Linked DNA regions of Stappia indica. The protein of the gene in region 1 interacts with the protein of each later gene in a pairwise test. Links are inferred from orthologs where the notes say so. Each region holds a gene or a part of one and is shown in the gene's direction. Other genes may lie near its edges. The genes, in order: yegS and gltA.

Region 1 (3,368 bases):
GACCTGCACGGTCGGGCGCTTCTCCTCGATGGTCTCGTCGAACTCCGCCGAGGCCATGGTGGCGCCGCCGACGCCGTCGCGGCCCGTCTTGGCGCCGAGATAGACGACCGGCAGGCCGACGCCCTCGGCCTTGGACAGGAAGATGCCGTCGGCGCGGGCGATGCCGGCGGCGAAGGCGTTGACCAGGCAGTTGCCGTTGTAGCGGGCGTGGAACTCGACCTCGCCGCCGACGGTCGGCACGCCGAAGGAGTTGCCGTAGCCGCCGACGCCGGCAACGACGCCGGAGACCAGGTGCTTCGTGCGCGGATGCTCGGGCGCGCCGAAGCGCAGCGCGTTCATCGCCGCCACGGGCCGTGCGCCCATGGTGAAGACGTCGCGCAGGATGCCGCCGACGCCGGTCGCCGCGCCCTGGTAGGGCTCGATATAGGAGGGGTGGTTATGGCTCTCCATCTTGAAGACCACGACCTCGCCGTCGCCGATATCGACCACGCCGGCATTCTCGCCGGGGCCCTGGATGACGCGGGGCCCGGTGGTCGGCAGGGTCTTCAGCCACTTTTTCGACGACTTGTAGGAACAGTGCTCGTTCCACATGGCCGAGAAGATGCCGAGCTCGGTGAAGGTGGGCTCCCGCCCGATCAAGGCCAGAATGCGCTCGTACTCGTCCGGCTTGAGGCCGTGCGCCTCGACGAGTTCCGGAGTGATGGCGATGTCGTTGGGGATCATGGGGGCCTGCAACCTTTGAAGCGGAAGATGCCGCCCGTTTAGCAAACCGGAGGGCCAAAGGGAATTGTAGACATGCTCCTTCGGCGTTCCCATCTATCACAAGGCTTGCCTTTATGCTCCCGATCGTCGGTCATCCGCTTCCTTCCGCCGCAGCCCCTGCCTCTGCCACACCAGAACGGAACATCCGCATGCGTCGTCTCCTGCTGATCCTGAACGGCAAGTCCTCCCAGCGTGAGGATGTGCGCGAGGCCGTCGAGCGGCTGCGGGCCGAAGGCCACGAGCTGCATGTCAGGGTGACCTATGACGGGGACGACGCGACGCAGTTCGCGCAGGAGGCCGTGCGGCGCGATCCGGGCGAGCGGCCGCAGGTGATCATCGCAGGTGGGGGCGACGGCACGGTGAACCAGGTGGTCGCGGCGGCGCTGGAGGCGGATCCCGCGACCGACTGCGCCTTCGGCGTGTTGCCGCTGGGCACGGCCAACGACTTCGCCACCGGGCTCGGCCTGCCAGTCCAAGACCTCGTCGCCGCGCTGAAGCTCTGCGCCACCGGAACGCCGCGCCCCATCGACGTCGGGCGCATCAACGGGCGGGTCTTCGTCAATGTGGCGAGCGGCGGCTCGGTCACCCGCATCACCCGCGAGACCGATCCGCGTGCCAAGCGCCTGCTGGGCGGTGCCGCCTATCTCATCGCCGGCGCCAGTCGGATCGGCGAGCTGTCGCCGATGCACGCGGTCTTCAAGGCGGACGGGTTTTCCTGGGAGGGCGATTTTATTGCGATGGCCATCGGCAACGGCCGGCTGGCCGGCGGCGGCGTGCCGCTTTGCGCCGATGCACGCATCGACGACGGCCGCCTCGACCTGACGCTGTTTCCCCAACCGGAGGCGGAGCATCTGGTGACGCTCCTGTCCGGCCTGCTGCGCGAGGCCGACAGCCAGTTCGACGGCTATGCCCGCAAGGCGAGCTTCACAAGGCTGACCATCGAGGCCGAGGAGGATCTGGCGATCAACCTCGACGGCGAGCCGATGTCGGCAAGCCGGCTCGACGTTGCGGTCGAGCCGGGCGCCCTGCGCTTCATCACCGGCGAGTAAAAACCCGGTTCTCAGACCGCGGCGGTGTACTCGCCGCGCGCCGGATAGTCGTTCTTGCGCACGAAATCGAGCGCGCCGACCATCTCCTGGAAATGCGGGCGCACGAAGGGCATCGTCTGCACCGAGGCGAAGTAGAGCGTGCCGTCGGTGCGCACCAGGAACACGCCCGGCTCGGAGAACAGCTCCGGCTCCTCGATGCCGATGGAGGTCGTGCCGCGCCCGGCCGAGACATACAGCCCCCAGTCGCGCGCTACCTGCAGCGGCAGGCCGTAGCCGATGCGCAGGGCCTGCGCCCCGATCTTCTCCGCCATCGCCTCTGCCCGCTCCCTATCGTCGGAGGACAGGGCCAGCGTCGTCACGTCGCGCTCGGCAAAGGCCGGGGTCAGGCGCTCCAGCTCCTTCAGATAGGTGGCGCAGATCGGGCAGTGCAGGCCGCGATAGAAGACGACGAGCGTCGCAAAGTCCGGCTTCTCGGCGGCAAGATCGAAGCGGCCGTGGGCGAGCGTCTCCAGCGCGAGCGCGGGAACTGCCTGGCGGGGAAAGAGGGACATGGGCGTCCTTTCGGGAAGCTCTTGGCGGGCGGTCGTCGCCGGCCATCCTTGTTGGCTGTGCCAAGGTAATGTATGAAAGGAAAAGTTCAGTCCGCCTTTCATGATCGAGAGTTCAATGAACGATGCCAGCATGCCGCAAGGGCGGGTCGACCGGCTGTCGGCCCTGATCGACCGGTTCCGCATTTCCGCCTGCGTGCTGGGCACGGCCCTGCCGCAGGGCGAGCCGGCGCATCTTCTGCTGACGGGCGATGGGAACCTTAGCGAGAACGAGCCGCTCGCCCTGCGGCGGCTGGTGTTCCGCGTCGACGGCACGCGCGAGGCCTGCCGGCTGCAAGGGCCGGTGGCGGTGGCGGCAAGGGTCGATCTCGGCGGGCCGGGCTCGCCGCTCGCCACCGCGCTGCCGGAAGAGGTCTGCATCGACCTTGCCGAGGCGCCGGCGCTGGCGGCGGTTGCCGCCGTGCTGCACGAGGAGGTGACCAGTCCGCGCTGCGGCGGCAAGGCCATCGTCGACCGTCTGTGCGAGATCGTGGTGATCCGCTTCCTGCGCCATGCCATCGAGACCGGGCAGGCGCGCGACGGGCTGATCGCCGGGCTCGGCCATCCGCAGATCATGCTGGCGCTGGTCGCCATGCACGAGGCGCCGGAGCGGCGCTGGCGGCTGGAGGACCTGGCGTCGGTCTGCGGCATGTCGCGCACGGCCTTCGCCACCGGCTTCCGCCGGATCGTCGGGCAGACGCCGGGCGCCTATCTGCAGGCCTGGCGGCTATGCCTGGCGCGGCAGGAGATCGAGCGGGGAGGGGTGTTGAAGAGCGTTGCCGGCCGGGTCGGGTTTTCCAGCGCCTCGGCCTTCAGCCGGGCCTATTCGCGCCAGTTCGGCCAGCCGCCGAGCGGTCACGCGCGGGTGGGCTTTTCCAGCACGTAGACCGCGTCCGTCGCCTCTTCCAGGCGGGCGGCAATCGCCGCCTGGGCATCGAAGAGGCCGCGATTGTAGAAGGCGTTGCCGATC
Region 2 (16,021 bases), 820 kb from region 1 along the record:
CAGCGCAAGACCCAGCGAGGTCGCGAAGAAGACCGCAGCCAGAATCGCCGTTGCGCGGGTCAGCACGTTGCCGCTGCCGCGGCTGGACATCATCCCGCCACCGCCGCCGCCGATGCCCAGGGCACCGCCTTCGGAACGCTGCAGGAGAACCACCAGGACGAGCGCAAGCACGACCATAAGATGAATAACGATGACAACGGTTTCCATCGACAACCAGTCTTTCGTGTTCGGATTGCAGCGGGTTCTACACCAATGCCGTCACGGTTTCCACCCTTGATCGGCCCCGACTGCACTCATGGCAGCCAGCTGATGGCCGCATAACAAAAGGTTTGCCGGCGGATCAGCCGGCGGCCTTTGCGATCGCAAGGAAATCGGCGGCCTTCAGGCTGGCGCCGCCGACCAGCGCGCCGTCGACATTGTCGACCGACAGCAGCTCGCCGGCATTGGCCGGCTTCACCGAGCCGCCGTAAAGCAGCCGGATCGAGGCGGCCGAGGGCCCGAACCGTCCCTGCAGTTCCTTGCGCATATAGGCATGCATCTCGGCCACGTCATCCACCGTCGGCGTCAGGCCGGTGCCGATGGCCCAGACCGGCTCGTAGGCAACGACCAGCCGGGCGCCGTCCGCGCCCTCCGGCACCGAGCCGGCAAGCTGTGCGCCGACCACCTCGAGAGCCTTGCCCGCCTTGCGCTCGGCTTCCGTCTCGCCGACGCAGACGATGGCGATAAGGCCCGCCCGCCACGCGGCCTCCGCCTTGGCCCGCACCAGCGCGTCGCTCTCGCCATGATCGGCCCGGCGCTCGGAATGGCCGACGATGACCCAGCGCGCGCCGGAATCGGCCAGCATCTCGGCCGAGATGTCGCCTGTGTGGGCGCCGCTCGCCGCCGGGTGGCAGTCCTGGCCGCCGATGCTGAGGCCGCTGTCGCCGGCCGCAGCTGCGGCCGCGGCAACCAGCGTCGCGGGCGGGCAGATGGCGAGATCGACCGAAGCGGCGAGACCGCCGGCCGCCGCCTCCGCCATGGAACGCAGCTCGCCGAGCGCGGTCGCCAGCCCGTTCATCTTCCAGTTTCCGGCGATCAGCGGCGTGTTCCTGTCGGTCATTTCGGCATCCTCGGCTGGCATGCGGTCGGCGATGGGCGTGCCGGGCGGGCACATTCAATGCCGGTGCTACCAGAATTTCCGCCTCGTTCAAGACGATACGGCGCAAGCCTTTGCCCGAGCCTTTGCCCAAGCCATTGCCTGTGCCTTGCCCCTGCCGATCCGCATCTCTATGATCCGCCCGCTCCAGCTCGGATTTTACCCAAGGTCCGGGCCGTATCCTGTTGCCCCGGTAACGCCCCTGTAACGACGGAACCTGCAATGCTCGACACTCTGCGCAGCGGCGCAAAGTCATGGATTTCCAAACTCCTGATCGCTCTTCTCGTCATCAGCTTCGCGATCTGGGGCATTTCGGGTGATCTTCTCAATGTCGGCGGCGACCAGGTCGCGACCGTGGGCGACCGCAAGATCTCGATCGTCGAGTTCGACAATGCCTATCGGCGCGAGCTCGACACGATCGGCCGCAACATCGGACGGCCGCTGTCGACCGTCGAGGGCGCCTCGCTCGGCATTCCCGCACAGGTGCTCGGACGCCTGATCGCCGAAGCCGCGCTGAACGAGACCGCGGACGAGTACAATCTCGGCCTGTCCGACCAGCAGCTGGTCCGCCTCATCCAGGAGGCCCCGGCCTTCCAGGCGCCGGGCGGCGGCTTCGACCGCGCCCTGCTGTCGCGCGTGCTGATGGCCAACGGCCTGACCGAGGACGCCTTCGTCGCCGAGCGCCGGCTGCTGGAGGAGCGCCGCCAGATCGCCGATGCGATCAGCGGCGGCCTTGCGACCCCGGCGGCGATGCTGGAGGCGTTCAACCAGCACGCCAACGAGGAGCGCAGCGTCGACTACGTGGAATTCGGCGCCGACCAGGCCGGCGAGATCCCCGCCCCGACGGACGCCGAGCTCACCACCTATTTCGAGGCCAACCAGGACACGTTCCGCGCGCCCGAATACCGCAAGGTGGCGCTGCTGTCGCTGACGCCCGAGCGCCTGGCGCGCCCGGACGAGGTCAGCGAGGACGACCTGCGCCAGGAATATGCCGCGTCCGGCGACCGCTTCGGCGAGCCGGAGCGCCGCCGCATCCTGCAGATCCCGCTGGGCGATGCGGCCGCGGTCGAAGCGGCCCGCACCGCCCTTTCGGAAGGCAAGACCTTCGAGGACATTCTCGCCGAGCGCGGCCTGACGGAAGCGCAGGTGGAGCTGGGCAACATGGCTCGCACCGAGTTGCTCGACCCGGCCATCGCCGAGGCGGCGTTCTCGCTCGCCGAGGGCCAGACCTCCGGCATCGTCGAGGGTCGCCTGACCTCCGTGCTGCTCAAGGTCGCCGAGATCACCGAGGCGCACCAGTCGCCGCTGGAGGAGGTCGGTCCGGAACTGCGCAAGGAGGTCGCCCTGCGCCTTGCGACGCGCGAGGTGCTGGACCTGCATGACGAGATCGAGGACGCCCGCGCCGGCGGCGCGACGCTGCAGGAGGTCGCGGAGCGATTCTCCCTGACCCTCGACGCGCCGGCCGCCTTCGACAGCGCCGGCAAGGACCAGGCCGGCAATGCCGTCACGCTGCCGGACGCGAACGACCTGATCTCCGACGTGTTCGAGAGCGATGTCGGCATCGAGGCCGACATGCTGCAGCTCGGCCGCGACGGCTTCCTGTGGTTCGAGGTGCAGGAAGTCGTGCCGGCCCGCGACCGCACGCTGGACGAGGTCCGCCCGCAGGTCGTCGACGCCTGGACCGCGCAGCAGCGCACCCAGCGGCTCGACGATCTGGCCAAGTCCATCGTGGACGAGGTCCGCGGCGGCAAGTCGCTGCAGGACGTCGCCACCGAGCGCGGCCTGACTGTTGCCTCCGCGACCGGCATCAAGCGCAACGGCGCCAACGGCCCCCTGCCCGCCTCGGCCATCCCGTCCGTGTTCTCCGGTCCGGTCGGCACGCTCGGCAGCGCCGCGCACGAGGGAGGCCGCCGTCTCGTCTTCCGCGTTACCGGCGCCAATGCCCCGGCCTTCTTCCGCGAGGCCGGCGAGATCGCCGCGCTCGACCAGCGGCTGGCCGAGGCGCTGCAGAACTCGGTCATCGGCCAGTATGTCGGCGAGCGCGAGGCGCGTCTCGGCGTCAGCGTCAACCAGGCCAACATCAACCGGGTGCTCGGCCAGGGCGGTAGCTGATGCCGCCCCGGGTCCCTTTCGGGAGGACGTCGATTTGAGCAACCTCAAGACCCTGATCGCCAAGGCCGCCGACGGGCACGCCCTGTCGCGCGCCGAGGCCCAGTCCGCCTTCGACATCATCATGTCGGGTGCGGCGACCCCGGCACAGATCGGCGGCTTCCTGATGGCGCTGCGGGTGCGCGGCGAGACCGTCGACGAGATCGCCGGCGCCGTCGCGACGATGCGCTCCAAGATGGTCCCGGTCTCCGCCCCGGCCGATGCGGTCGACGTGGTGGGCACCGGGGGCGATGCCTCGGGCAGCTACAACATCTCCACCTGCTCGGCCTTCGTGGTCGCCGGCTGCGGCGTTCCTGTCGCCAAGCACGGCAACCGCTCGCTGTCGTCGAAATCGGGCGCCGCCGACGTGCTGGCCGCGCTCGGCGTCGACATCGACATCGGCCCGGCGCAGATTTCCCGCTGCATCCGCGAGGCGGGCCTCGGCTTCATGTTCGCGCCGAACCACCATTCGGCGATGAAGCATGTCGGCCCGGCCCGCACCGAGCTCGGCACCCGCACGATCTTCAACCTGCTCGGCCCGCTGTCCAACCCGGCCGGCGTCAAGCGCCAGATGGTCGGCGTCTTCGCCTCGCAATGGGTGGAGCCGATCGCCCGGGTGCTCGCCGCCCTCGGCTCCGAATCGGCCTGGGTCGTGCACGGCTCCGACGGTCTCGACGAGATCACCACGACCGGCCCGACCCGCGTCGCCGCTCTGGAAAACGGCGAGGTCCGCCTGTTCGAGATCTCGCCGCAGGATGTCGGCCTTTCGGTGCATCAGCCTGCCGACCTGAAGGGCGGCGAGGCGCCGGAAAACGCCGTCGCGCTCAAGGCGGTGCTGGAGGGCGAGAAGTCCGCCTATCGCGACACGGTCCTGATGAATGCCGGCGCGACGCTGGTGGTTGCCGGCCGCGCGCCGACCCTTGCCGAGGGCGTCGCGATGGCCGCGAATGCCATCGACAGCGGCAATGCGCTGGCCCGGCTGTCGCGCCTGGTCGAGGTGTCGAACGAGGCCCGCGATGGCTGACATCCTGGAAAAGATCGGCGCCTACAAGCGCCAGGAGATCACTGCCGCCAAGGCCGCCGTGCCGCAGGCCGAGATCGAGCGGCGCGCCGCAGACGCAGATGCCCCGCGCGGTTTCCTGAACGCACTGCGCGCCCGCAAGGCCGCCGGCGACTTCGGCCTGATCGCCGAGATCAAGAAGGCGAGCCCCTCCAAGGGCCTGATCCGCGCCGATTTCGATCCGCCGGCGCTTGCCCGCGCCTACGAGGCGGGCGGTGCGGCCTGCCTTTCCGTGCTGACCGACACCCCATCCTTCCAGGGCGCGCCGGAGTTCCTCGTCGCGGCCCGTGCCGCCACGTCGCTGCCGGCCCTGCGCAAGGATTTCCTCTACGACACCTATCAGGTGTTCGAGGCCCGCGCCTGGGGCGCCGACTGCATCCTGATCATCATGGCCGCCGTCGACGATGCGCTGGCCGCCGACCTGGAAGCGACCGCCTTCGGCCTCGGCATGGACGTGCTGGTCGAGGTGCACGATGCGGACGAGCTGGAGCGCGCGCTGCGCCTCGCCTCGCCGATGATCGGCATCAACAACCGCAACCTGAAGACCTTCGAGACGCGGCTGGAAACCAGCGAGGATCTGGCCGGGATGATCCCGGACGACCGCCTCGTCGTCGGCGAATCGGGCCTCTTCACCCCGCAGGATCTTGCGCGGATGGAGCGCTGCGGCATCTCTACCTTCCTGATCGGCGAGAGCCTGATGCGCCAGGACGACGTGACGGGTGCGACGCGCGCGCTGCTGGCGCGCCCCGGCCTTGCTGCGGAGTAGGACATGGTCGGCACATCTTCTGGAGACGCTTCCCCGCGCCTGACCCATCTGGACGAGAGCGGCGCGGCCAACATGGTCGACGTCTCGACCAAGGAGGTCACCTCCCGCGAGGCGCGCGCCGAAGGCCATGTGCGCATGAAGCCGGAGACGCTGGCGCTGATCCTGTCGGGCTCGGCCAAGAAGGGCGACGTCATCGCCACCGCCCGCATCGCCGGCATCATGGCCGCCAAGCGCACCCATGAGCTGGTGCCGCTCTGCCATCCGCTGCTGCTGTCCAAGGTCGCGGTCGACATCGTGCCGGATGAGGCGCTTCCGGGCTTGCGCGTCACCGCGATGGCCCGCGTTTCGGGCCAGACCGGCGTCGAGATGGAGGCGCTGACCGCCTGCTCGGTCACCTGCCTGACGATCTACGACATGGCCAAGGCCGTCGACCGCGGCATGACCATCGGCGGCATCCGCGTTCTCGCCAAGTCCGGCGGCAAGTCCGGCGACTGGACCGCGGCAAGCGAAACCAACCCCGCCTGACACAAGGCCAACTGACGTGAGGGACGGCTGACATGGCGCTGATCTCGGTCGACGAAGCCCTGTCGCGACTTCTCGGCGGCATCGAGCCTGTCGGAGGCGAGACCGTGCCGCTCGCCAGCGCCAACGGCCGCGTGCTCGCCGCCGACCTTGCCGCGACGCGCACCCAGCCGCCCTTTGCAGCCTCCGCCATGGACGGCTATGCGGTGCGCGCGGCCGATATCGCCGCGGTTCCTGCAACGCTCAAGCTGATCGGCGAAGCCCCTGCGGGCCGCGCCTTCACTGGTGCCATCAAGGCGGGCGAGACCGTGCGCATCTTCACCGGCGCCCCGCTTCCCGAAGGCAGCGACACGATCCTGATCCAGGAGAACACCGAGCGCGACGGCGATCTCGTCACCGCACTGGAAAGCGCCCCGCCGGGCAAGTTCGTGCGCCCCGCCGGGCTCGACTTCAAGGCCGGCGAGACGCTGCTCGCCGCCGGCACGCGGCTCGACTATCGCCGCCTTGCGCTGGCGGCGGCCATGAACCACCCCGTGCTGGAGCTGCGCCGCCGGCCGAAGGTCGCGATCCTGGCGACGGGCGACGAGCTGGTCGAGCCGGGCGAGCAGCCTGGGTCGGACCAGATCATCGCCTCCAACCATGCCGGCATTGCCGCCCTGGTCGAGGATTGCGGCGGCGAACCGCTGCAGCTCGGCATCGCCGCCGACCGGCGCGAGCACATTGCCGAGAAGATCGCCGGGGCACGGGCGGCCGGTGCCGACATTCTCGTGACGCTCGGCGGGGCTTCCGTCGGCGATCATGACCTGGTGCAGGAAGTGCTTGCCGCCTCCGGCATGGAACTCGGCTTCTGGCGCATCGCCATGCGGCCCGGCAAGCCGCTGATGGCCGGCCGGATCGAGGGCATGCGCGTGCTCGGCCTGCCGGGCAACCCGGTCTCCAGCCTCGTCTGCGGCGTTCTCTTCCTGCGCCCGCTGATCGACGCCCTGCTCGGCCGCCCGCCGCGCCGGCGCGACGCCGAGCTGCTGCCGCTGGCCGCCGATATCGGCGGCAACGACCAGCGCGAGGACTATCTGAGGGCCCGCATCCTGCGCCAGGACGATGGCACGGAGCGCGTCGCCCCGTTCGAGCGGCAGGATTCCTCCATGCTGGCAACGCTCACCCGCGCCGATGCGCTGGTGGTGCGCCCGCCCCACGCCGCCCCCCTGCCCGCCGGCACGCCGGTCCCGGTCCTGCGCCTGCCTCAAGGCTGAACCGGCCCCAGAGCTGAGCCGCCCCCGCACCTCGCCGCTTCTTGTTTCGTTCCTCCAGGGGCATTGTGGAACAAGGCAGGAACGGTTAGACTATGTTCATGATTTGTACATAGCCTGAGTCGCAGGCAGCGATCGGCAGCATCCGGCCGGCTTCGGCCCGGCTGCTGAGCCAGAGCGGGGGGACCCAAGCGCATGTTGACGCGCAAGCAGCACGAATTGCTCCTGTTCATCCACGAGAGGCTGAAGGAAACCGGCGTTCCTCCCTCGTTCGACGAGATGAAGGACGCGCTCGACCTGCGGTCCAAATCGGGCATCCACCGGCTGATCACCGCGCTGGAAGAGCGTGGCTTCATCCGCCGCCTGCCGAACCGCGCTCGCGCGCTGGAGATCGTCAAGCTGCCGGAATCCGTCGCGCCGGGCCTTGCCTCGCAGCGCGGCCAGGGCTTCTCGCCCTCCGTCATCGAGGGCTCTCTCGGCAAGACGCCGCCGGTGGAGCGGCCCCCCGCCCCGCCGCCTGCGGCCAATGACAGCGTCGAGATCCCCGTCATGGGCCGCATCGCCGCCGGCGTGCCGATCGAGGCGATCCAGTCCCACAGCCACACCATCGCCATGCCGGCCGACCTGCTCGGCAACGGCGATCACTATGCGCTGGAAGTGCGCGGCGATTCCATGATCGAGGCCGGCATTCTCGACGGCGACACGGTTGTGATCCGCCGTTCGGACAGCGCCGACAGCGGCGACATCGTCGTCGCCCTGATCGACGACGAGGAAGCGACGTTGAAGCGCCTGCGCAAGAAGGGCGCGTCCGTCGCACTGGAGGCCGCCAATCCGGCCTACGAGACCCGTATCTTCGGTCCGGGGCGCGTGCGGATCCAGGGCAAGCTCGTCTCGTTGTTCCGCCGCTACTGAGGGCGGGCGCCGGACGGAGCGCGGCACTGCACGGTTATTTCGGCGTCCAGGGTCGGCGACGCCCGTAGCTCGGGCGCACCGCGATATCGAGCGGCCCGGCAGCCCCGGCGTGAGGAATACCCTGCCGCGCCGGAGGGAACTTGGGAGAGTGCGCCGAAGAGAGCGCTCGAGGGGGCTCTGGAGGGACAGGGTCGGATGGGCCTGCGGGCACGCCCGCTGGTCCGGCAGGGGCCGCATCCGAGCCGCCGGAAAGGGCAGCGGAGACGGCAGCAGGATCGGCGGCATGCGTTGATGCCGCGGCGGAGCGTGGAGCCGGCGAAGGTCCGGCTTCCGGCATCGAAGAGGCCGCAAAATCGGGCGCAGAATCGGGCGCACTGAAATAGAGCGCAACGGCGCCGTCGCGGGCAAGCCGAGCGCCGTCGAACACTTGCCGCGCCCGGCAATCGGGCGGGGCGATCAGCGCTGAGACGATGATGTCGACCTTGCGGCAGTCCTCCTCGAAGGCGGCGCTGTCGCGCACCAGCGAGACCAGCAGTGCGGGCGGGCCTTGCGCCGCTGCGACGGGTCTTGGCTCTGGCCCTGATCCTGACCCTGGTCCTGGTCTTGGTCCTGGTGGCGCGTTGGCGGAGGTTCCGTGCCGGGTCCCCGCCCCCGGCGAGCCGTGCGCCCGCACCAGGCAGGCGAGCTTGTCGCAGTGCATATCCTTGGCGGAAATCCGCCGGTTCCCGTGCTCCCGTACGCCGACGCCGTCGGCCCGCAGCCACACCTCCGGCAGGAAGCCGCTCGGGCGCGAGGAAACGCGCAAGTCCCCCGCTGCATCACGGACGGCGATGGTCGTGCCGTTCGCCGATATCAGCATGTCCGGCTGCCGGTGCTGGGCATAAAGCAGCACCGAGGCGGCAAGCGGCAACAGGGCCACTGGGCGATATCCCCGCGGCGCGAGGCAGGCAATGAGCCCGGCCGCGACCACGGCCAGCGTGCCGGCGAGCGAGGGCGCACCGATCACCCCGTCATCCGGCGTCAACCCGCTCACCCAGGTTGCCATCGCCACGACAAGATCGATGCCCGCCCCCATCGCCGCGAGCGGCAGCGCCTCCAGCCCGAAGGGCAGCAGGGCCAGCGCCAGCACGGCGAAGGGCATCACGACCAGCGTCACCACCGGCATTGCCAGCAGGTTGCCGAGCGTGCCGAGCGGCGAGATGCGGTGGAAGTGATAGGCGCCGATGGCCCCGGTCGCGAGACCCGCGATCAGCGAGGTCAGCAGCAGGCCCCAGAACCACCCCGCAGCCCCCGACGTTGCCGCCTGCAGCAGCCCGCGGCCGGGCGGCGCCATCGGCGCCTTGCGTTCGCGCGCCGCGCGCCGGCGGGTGATCTCCTCATAGGCGGCGACCAGCGCGATGACGGCGGCGAAGGACATCTGGAACCCGGGATCGAGCAACGCCTCCGGCAGGACGGCGAGAATGAGGAAGACGGCAATCGCGACATTGCGCAACGTCAGGGCGCGCCGGGCGAAGATCCGCCCGCAAAACACCAGCACGATCATCACGAAGGCGCGCTGCGTGGCGATCGAGCCGCCGGAAATGCCGAGATAGAACACCGCCGCCGACATGGCCGCAACGGCCGCCCAGGCGTCGATCCGCCGTTCCTGCACGAGGTGCGAGGACAGCGCCAGCAGCCCCCGCACGACGAAGAAGACGGAGCCTGCGAACAGCGCCATGTGCAGGCCGGAAATCGCCAGGATATGGGCAAGGCCGGCGGTCCTGAGCGCCTCCGTCACCGGCTCGGGGATCAGCGACCGGTCGCCGGTGATCAGCGCGATGGCGAGCGCGGCCGCCGTCGTCTCGCCGAGCGCTTCGAGGATCCGCGCGGCAATCGCCAGGCGCAGGTGGGCGACCCCGGCCTTCAGCCGCAGGGACACGGGCGCCGGCCCCAGATCGACGCGGCTCGGCGCACCGAAGGCAAAACCGGTCGCGCCGATCCCGTCGAAGAAGGCGCGAAAGGCAAAGTCGTAGCCGCCGGGAATCACGGCAGCAGAAGGCGGCATCAGCCTGGCCCGCAGCCGCACACCCTCGCCCACGCCGATGCTCTCGCCATCCGGACCGCCGCGCAGGGATACGCGGACCCGGTAGGGCGTGGCCGTCGCCGCAAGCCGCTCTATCCCCGCAACGCGCAGGAGCAGCCGCGTGCCGCGGTCGGTGCGCTCGGCCTCCTCCACGAAGCCGGTCAGCGTCACGCTGCGCGCCCGGTCGATCACCGGCGCGCCGACCAGCTCGGTGCGCAGCGCCCCGGTGAAAACGCCCGACAGGACAAGGGCAAGCACCAGGAGCGGCAGGGCCGATGCACCGCGGCGCGCGGCGAGAAACCAGCCCGCCCAGGCAAGGGCGGCAGCGGGCGCAAGGACGAGGACAAGCGGCTCGGCCGGCAGGCGGAAATAGACGGCGATGCCGAGGGTGAAGGCGAGCGCGGCGTAGGCAAGCCCGCGACCCTGCGCAAGGCTTTCACTTGCTGCTGCCGCAAACCTTGTCCCCGGCCCCTGCGGTTCGTGCCATCCTGTGCGGGCTCGCCGACGACGGGCAAGCAGGTCCGCAAGCGGCAAGGCAGGCAGCGCAAGCCAGCGGCGCTCGGCCCGACGGCCTTGCACCGTGTCAGGTAGCGTGTCAGGCACCATGCCTTGTCGTGCCTGCCTGTCGTCGCCCTCGCCCGTCCGGGACACCCCAGCCGCCCCTCCCCCTGGCTGCTGCGTGCCACCGAACGCTCAAGCATTGGTGGCGCGCCGCCGCTGTGCTACACGGTCGCCGACCGTGCCAGAACCGGAGCGTTGCATTGCAACCCGGGTTCGCGCAAGACGCGAAACGGCACCGGACAGTCCCGAAGGCTCGCCGGACGCACCGTCCCGGCACCGCCACCGATCACGAGGCCTTTTGAATGAGCTCTCCCGTCGTCACGCGCTTTGCGCCCTCCCCGACCGGCTACCTGCATATCGGCGGCGCCCGCACGGCGCTGTTCAACTGGCTCTATGCCCGCCGCTTCGGCGGCAAGATGCTGCTGCGGATCGAGGATACCGACCGGGAACGCAGCACCGATGCGGCGATCTCCGCGATCCTCGACGGGCTGACCTGGCTCGGCCTCGACTGGGAGGGCGAGGCGATCTCGCAGTTCGCCCGCGCCGCGCGCCACCGCGAGGCGGCCGAGAGCCTGATCGAGAAGGGCATGGCCTATCGCTGCTACGCAACGCCGGAAGAGCTGACCGCGATGCGCGAGGAGCAGCGCGCCAACGGCCTGCCGCCGCGCTATGACGGGCGCTGGCGCGACCGCGATCCCTCCGAGGCGCCGGCCGGCGTCAAGCCGGCGATCCGCCTCAAGGCGCCGGTCGACGGCGAGACGGTGATCGAGGACAGGGTGCAGGGCCGCGTCGTCTTCCCGAACAAGGACCTCGACGACCTGGTGCTGCTGCGCTCCGACGGCACGCCGACCTACATGCTGGCCGTCGTCGTCGACGACCACGACATGGGCGTCACCCACATCATCCGCGGCGACGATCACCTGACCAATGCCGCCCGCCAGACGCTGATCTACCAGGCGCTCGGCTGGGACGTGCCGGTGATGGCGCATATCCCGCTGATCCACGGGCCGGACGGGGCCAAGCTGTCGAAGCGCCACGGCGCGCTCGGCGTCGAGGCCTATCGCGCCATGGGCTACCTGCCGGCCGCCATGCGCAACTATCTCGCGCGCCTCGGCTGGAGCCATGGCGACGACGAGATTTTCTCGACCGAAGAGATGACCGGCTGGTTCGATCTCGACGCCATCGGCAAGTCGCCCTCGCGCTTCGACTTCAAGAAGCTGGAGAACCTCAACGGTCACTACATGCGCGCCGCCGGCGCGGATGAGCTGCTGGCCGACTTCACCAGCTTCCTGCCGCATGCGGAGAACGCGCAAGGCCTGCGCAACTGGCTGCAGGATCCGGCGCATGTCGAGATGTTCCGCACCGCCCTGCCGGGGCTGAAGGAGCGCGCCAAGACCCTGGTCGAGCTTGCCGACAGCGCCGAATACCTGTGGGTGCAGCGCCCGCTCGCCATGGACGAGAAGGCCGAAAAGCTGCTGGAGGCGGACGATGCGCGCAAGGTGCTCGCCGACCTGCATGGCCGCCTGTCCGCACTCGAGACCTGGAGCGCGGAAGCGACCGAGGAAGCCGTGCGCACCTATGCCGAGGAGACCGATCTCAAGCTCGGCAAGGCGGCGCAGCCGCTGCGCGCGGCGCTGACCGGCCGGGGCACCTCGCCCGGCATCTTCGATGTGCTGGCCGTGCTCGGCCGCGAGGAATCGCTCGCCCGCATCGCCGACCAGGCCGCCGGCTGACCCGATACGGCCCGGCACCTGCGCCGGCCGGAACCAGGCGGCGGCCCGATCCCGGCCGCCGCCTGCGGTTCACATGAACCCGCCGTCACCCTGTGACGAAAGCGTTAGGGAGGCGCGCTTGCGGGGAGCGGACAAATGGGATACGCAACATTCGACCTTTCCTCCCGCCGTGTGTCCGGCACGCCCCAGCCTCTCCTGGAAGCCGGCCCGGACGATCCTGCGGCGCGCTTCATACAAGGGGGTAGCCTGAATGAGCGACAACACTGCCAAGCTGACGATGGGTGACAAGTCCTGGGACTTGAAGGTGCGTCCGGGCTCCATCGGACCCGACGTCGTCGATATCGCCTCGCTTTATGCGCAGACCGGCTGTTTCACCTACGACCCGGGCTTCACCTCGACCGCCTCGTGCGAATCCGCCATCACCTATATCGACGGCGACGAGGGCACCCTGCTGTATCGCGGCTATCCGATCGAGCAGCTGGCCGAGCACGGTGACTTCCTGGAGAGCTGCTACCTGCTGCTCTACGGCGAGCTGCCGACCAAGGCCCAGAAGGACGACTTCGTGCATCGCGTGACCTATCACACGATGATCCACGAGCAGATGAGCCGCTTCTTCACCGGCTTCCGCCGCGACGCCCATCCGATGGCGATCATGGTCGGCACCGTCGGTGCGCTCTCGGCCTTCTACCACGACTCGACCGACATTTCGGACCCGCACCAGCGCATGGTGGCGAGCCTGCGCATGATCGCGAAGATGCCGACGCTTGCGGCCATGGCCTACAAGTATCACGTCGGTCAGCCCTTCGTGTATCCGCGCAACGACCTCGACTACGCCGCGAACTTCCTGCACATGTGCTTTGCGGTGCCTTGCGAGGACTACAAGGTCAACCCCGTTCTCGCCCGCGCCATGGACCGGATCTTCATCCTCCATGCCGACCACGAGCAGAATGCCTCGACCTCGACCGTGCGTCTCGCCGGTTCCTCGGGTGCCAACCCGTTCGCCTGCATCGCGGCCGGCATCGCCTGCCTGTGGGGCCCGGCGCATGGCGGCGCCAACGAGGCGGCGCTCAACATGCTGTCGGAGATCGGCTCGGTCGACCGGATCCCGGAATACATCGCCCGCGCCAAGGACAAGAACGATCCGTTCCGTCTGATGGGCTTCGGCCACCGGGTCTACAAGAACTACGACCCGCGCGCCCGCATCATGCAGAAGACCACGCATGAAGTGCTGGCCGAGCTCGGCATCCGGGACGATCCGCTTCTCGACGTCGCCATGGAGCTGGAGAAGATCGCTCTCAACGACGACTACTTCATCGAGAAGAAGCTCTACCCGAACATCGACTTCTACTCCGGCATCACGCTGCGTGCGCTCGGCTTCCCGACCACCATGTTCACCGTGCTGTTCGCCCTGGCGCGGACCGTCGGCTGGATCGCCCAGTGGAAGGAGATGGTCGAGGACCCGTCCCAGAAGATCGGCCGCCCGCGCCAGCTCTACACGGGCGCGGCACAGCGCGATTACCTGCCGGTCTCCCAGCGCCGCTGAGCGGATCGACAGACCTAAGCTTCGAAAAGGCCGCCTCCGGGCGGCCTTTTTGCGTTTGGGACGACGTGCGCGGGGGCGGCCGAAGCGGAGCAGCACGGCGGTGGTGGCATGGTTCCGGAGCGCGCCTCATAGGCGCCCGGCTCTCCGGTGCCGGCTCGGCGCTGACGCCCCGTCCGGGAGGACGCAAGGAGAGGTTCGGGGTTACTGGGTCCCGGTCTTCGGCTGCGCCGAAACCGGGATGACAGCCTGTGCGTGGAGTTCGCGCAGGCGTGTCCTCACCGCCGCTCTGGAAGCCAATAGGCCCCGGCGCGCGCTTCGCTTGGCCGGGGTGACGGCCGAGGGGATGCGAGGCCGTGCCAGTCTCGCCGGCTGTCGTCCCGGCCGCAGGCGAAGCCGGAGAGCCGGAACCGGAGAGGCACGGCGGTCGTGGCATGGTTCCGGAGCGGCGCTCCAACGCCGCTGCGTCAAACGGGGATAGAAAGCACCGCTCCAGTTGCGACAGCGGGGATAAGTGGCCGGAGACGGGCCCGCGCCATTTGCGCAGGCCGTCTCAATATTTCGGCAAGCTATTGAAAACGATTGAATATTTTTGAGACGGATTTTGCAAAATTTCAGCGCGAATTTGCGTTTGGCGTCTCAATTCGCGTCAAACGCCGATTGCCCGCCCAATCAGGCAGTCCGGCGGCGAGCCTCTTCCAGAACGATGCGCGCGGCGGCGCCCGCCTGGCTCTCGTCCCCCTCCAGCCGCATCACCGTGTCGAGCCGGGCGAAGGCATCGACCTGCCGCCGGCGGGCCGGGCCGTCGACCAGCAGCGGGGCGACCGCATCGGCAAGGGAGCGCGGGTTGGCGTCGTCGTCCAGGAATTCCGGCACGACATTCTCGCCGATGATGATGTTGGGCAGAACCATCGAGCTGACGCGGGCGACCGGCACGATGCGGTGCACGTCCTTGAGCCGGCGAAAGAACCAGTCGAGCTTGTAGGCGACGACCAGCGGCACGCCGGAAATCGCCAGCTCCAGCGAGACGGTGCCGGAGGCGGCAAGCGCCGCATGGGCCCGGCGGAAGGCGGCGAGCTTTGCCGCCTCGCCCGTCACCACCAGCGGCGGGTGCGGCCAGTCGGCAAGCTGCTCCTCGATCATCGGCCGCAAGCGCGGCACGGCCGGCAGCACCACTTCGAGGTCCGGATGCGTCTGCCGCAGGATCTCGACCGCGCCGCGGAAGTCCTGCAGCAGGCGGGTCACCTCGCTGCGCCGGCTACCCGGCAGCATCAGGAGCACCGGCGCCCCCTCCTCCAGCGCGCGCCGTTCGCCGGCGCCGGGACGGAAGTCACCGATCCGCTCGATCAGGGAATGGCCGACATAGCTGGTCGGCGGGCCGCCGAGCCTTTCGTGCACGCCGGGCTCGAACGGCAGGATCGCCAGCAGCCGGTCGACATAGGCGGCCATGCGGCGCGCCCGCCCCGGCCGCCAGGCCCAGACCGACGGCGAGACATAATCGACGATGGGAATGGAGGGCGCGCGCTTGCGCACCCGCTTGGCGACGTTGTGGGTGAAATCGGGACTGTCGACGATGACCAGCACGTCGGGAGCCGCGGCGACCACATCGTCGACGGTCCGGTAGACCCGGCGGACGATGGAGGGCAGCCGCGCCAGCACGGCGCTGAGCCCCATCACCGCGATATCCTCGATGGGAAAGAGGCTGGTCAGGCCCTGCGCTTCCATGCGCTCGCCGCCGACGCCCATGAACTCGACCGGCCGGCCGGCCTGCGCGGCGATGGCCGCCATCATCGGCGCGGCCAGTTGGTCGCCGGACTCCTCGCCCGCGACCACATAGACCCGCAGCGGGCGAACAGCGTCTTCGGTCATTGCCCGCCCTCCGCCTGCGCCGAGGCAGCCTTGCCGGAAATACCCCCGGAAATACCGTAGAGAAACACCCCCGAGCGCGCGGCGAGCGCCACCGTCTCGGCCCGCTCGGCGATCAGCACCCGGCCGGCCTCGATGGCGATGCCGGAGAGCCCCGCGTCCCGCACCCGTTGCACGGTGCCCGGCCCGATGGTCGGCAGGTCGACCCGCAGGTCCTGGCCCGGCTTGGCGCATTTCACCAGTACGCCGCCCTTGCCGCGCACCCGGCCGCGCTCGCGCAGCTCGCGGCAGCGCTCCAGCATGGAATCGGTGCCCTCCGCCCCCTCGACGGCGATGATGCGGCCGTGGAAGCAGACGGCAGCCTGGCCGATGTCGAGGCGGCCGAGCTCGGCGACGGTGGCCGCGCCCAGCTCCAGGTCGGCGAGCACCTCGCCCTTCGGCGGCGTGCCGGCCATGCAGCCGGGCTGCG

Evidence for each region.
Region 2: the proteins of yegS (region 1) and gltA interact in binary tests that used the Escherichia coli proteins (3 or more experiments, as listed by UniProt). The link is inferred for Stappia indica from one-to-one orthologs.

What each region holds. Positions count from the first base shown.
Region 1 is NZ_CP046908.1:1,182,207-1,185,574, reverse strand. Bases 1-2,861 are described here. They hold yegS (lipid kinase YegS), read left to right. Parts: upstream 1-911; coding sequence 912-1,811; downstream 1,812-2,861. Other genes in these bases: GH266_RS05695 (helix-turn-helix transcriptional regulator), read left to right, coding at 2,478-2,861; GH266_RS05700 (peroxiredoxin-like family protein), read right to left, coding at 1,823-2,362; purL (phosphoribosylformylglycinamidine synthase subunit PurL), read right to left, coding at 1-723. Also shown: more of GH266_RS05695, read left to right, coding at 2,862-3,284; GH266_RS05690 (DUF2164 domain-containing protein), read right to left, coding at 3,254-3,368. UniProt on the Escherichia coli protein: In vitro phosphorylates phosphatidylglycerol but not diacylglycerol; the in vivo substrate is unknown.
Region 2 is NZ_CP046908.1:349,333-365,353, forward strand. The notes cover bases 11,586-14,542. They hold gltA (citrate synthase), read left to right. Parts: upstream 11,586-12,396; coding sequence 12,397-13,689; downstream 13,690-14,542. Other genes in these bases: gltX (glutamate--tRNA ligase), read left to right, coding at 11,586-12,146; lpxB (lipid-A-disaccharide synthase), read right to left, coding at 14,359-14,542. Outside these bases: preprotein translocase subunit SecG, read right to left, coding at 1-207; tpiA (triose-phosphate isomerase), read right to left, coding at 341-1,099; GH266_RS01665 (peptidylprolyl isomerase), read left to right, coding at 1,358-3,247; trpD (anthranilate phosphoribosyltransferase), read left to right, coding at 3,282-4,307; indole-3-glycerol phosphate synthase TrpC, read left to right, coding at 4,300-5,109; cyclic pyranopterin monophosphate synthase MoaC, read left to right, coding at 5,113-5,634; GH266_RS01685 (molybdopterin molybdotransferase MoeA), read left to right, coding at 5,667-6,881; transcriptional repressor LexA, read left to right, coding at 7,074-7,790; GH266_RS01695 (ComEC/Rec2 family competence protein), read right to left, coding at 7,825-10,458; more of gltX, read left to right, coding at 10,716-11,585; more of lpxB, read right to left, coding at 14,543-15,555; GH266_RS01715 (LpxI family protein), read right to left, coding at 15,552-16,021.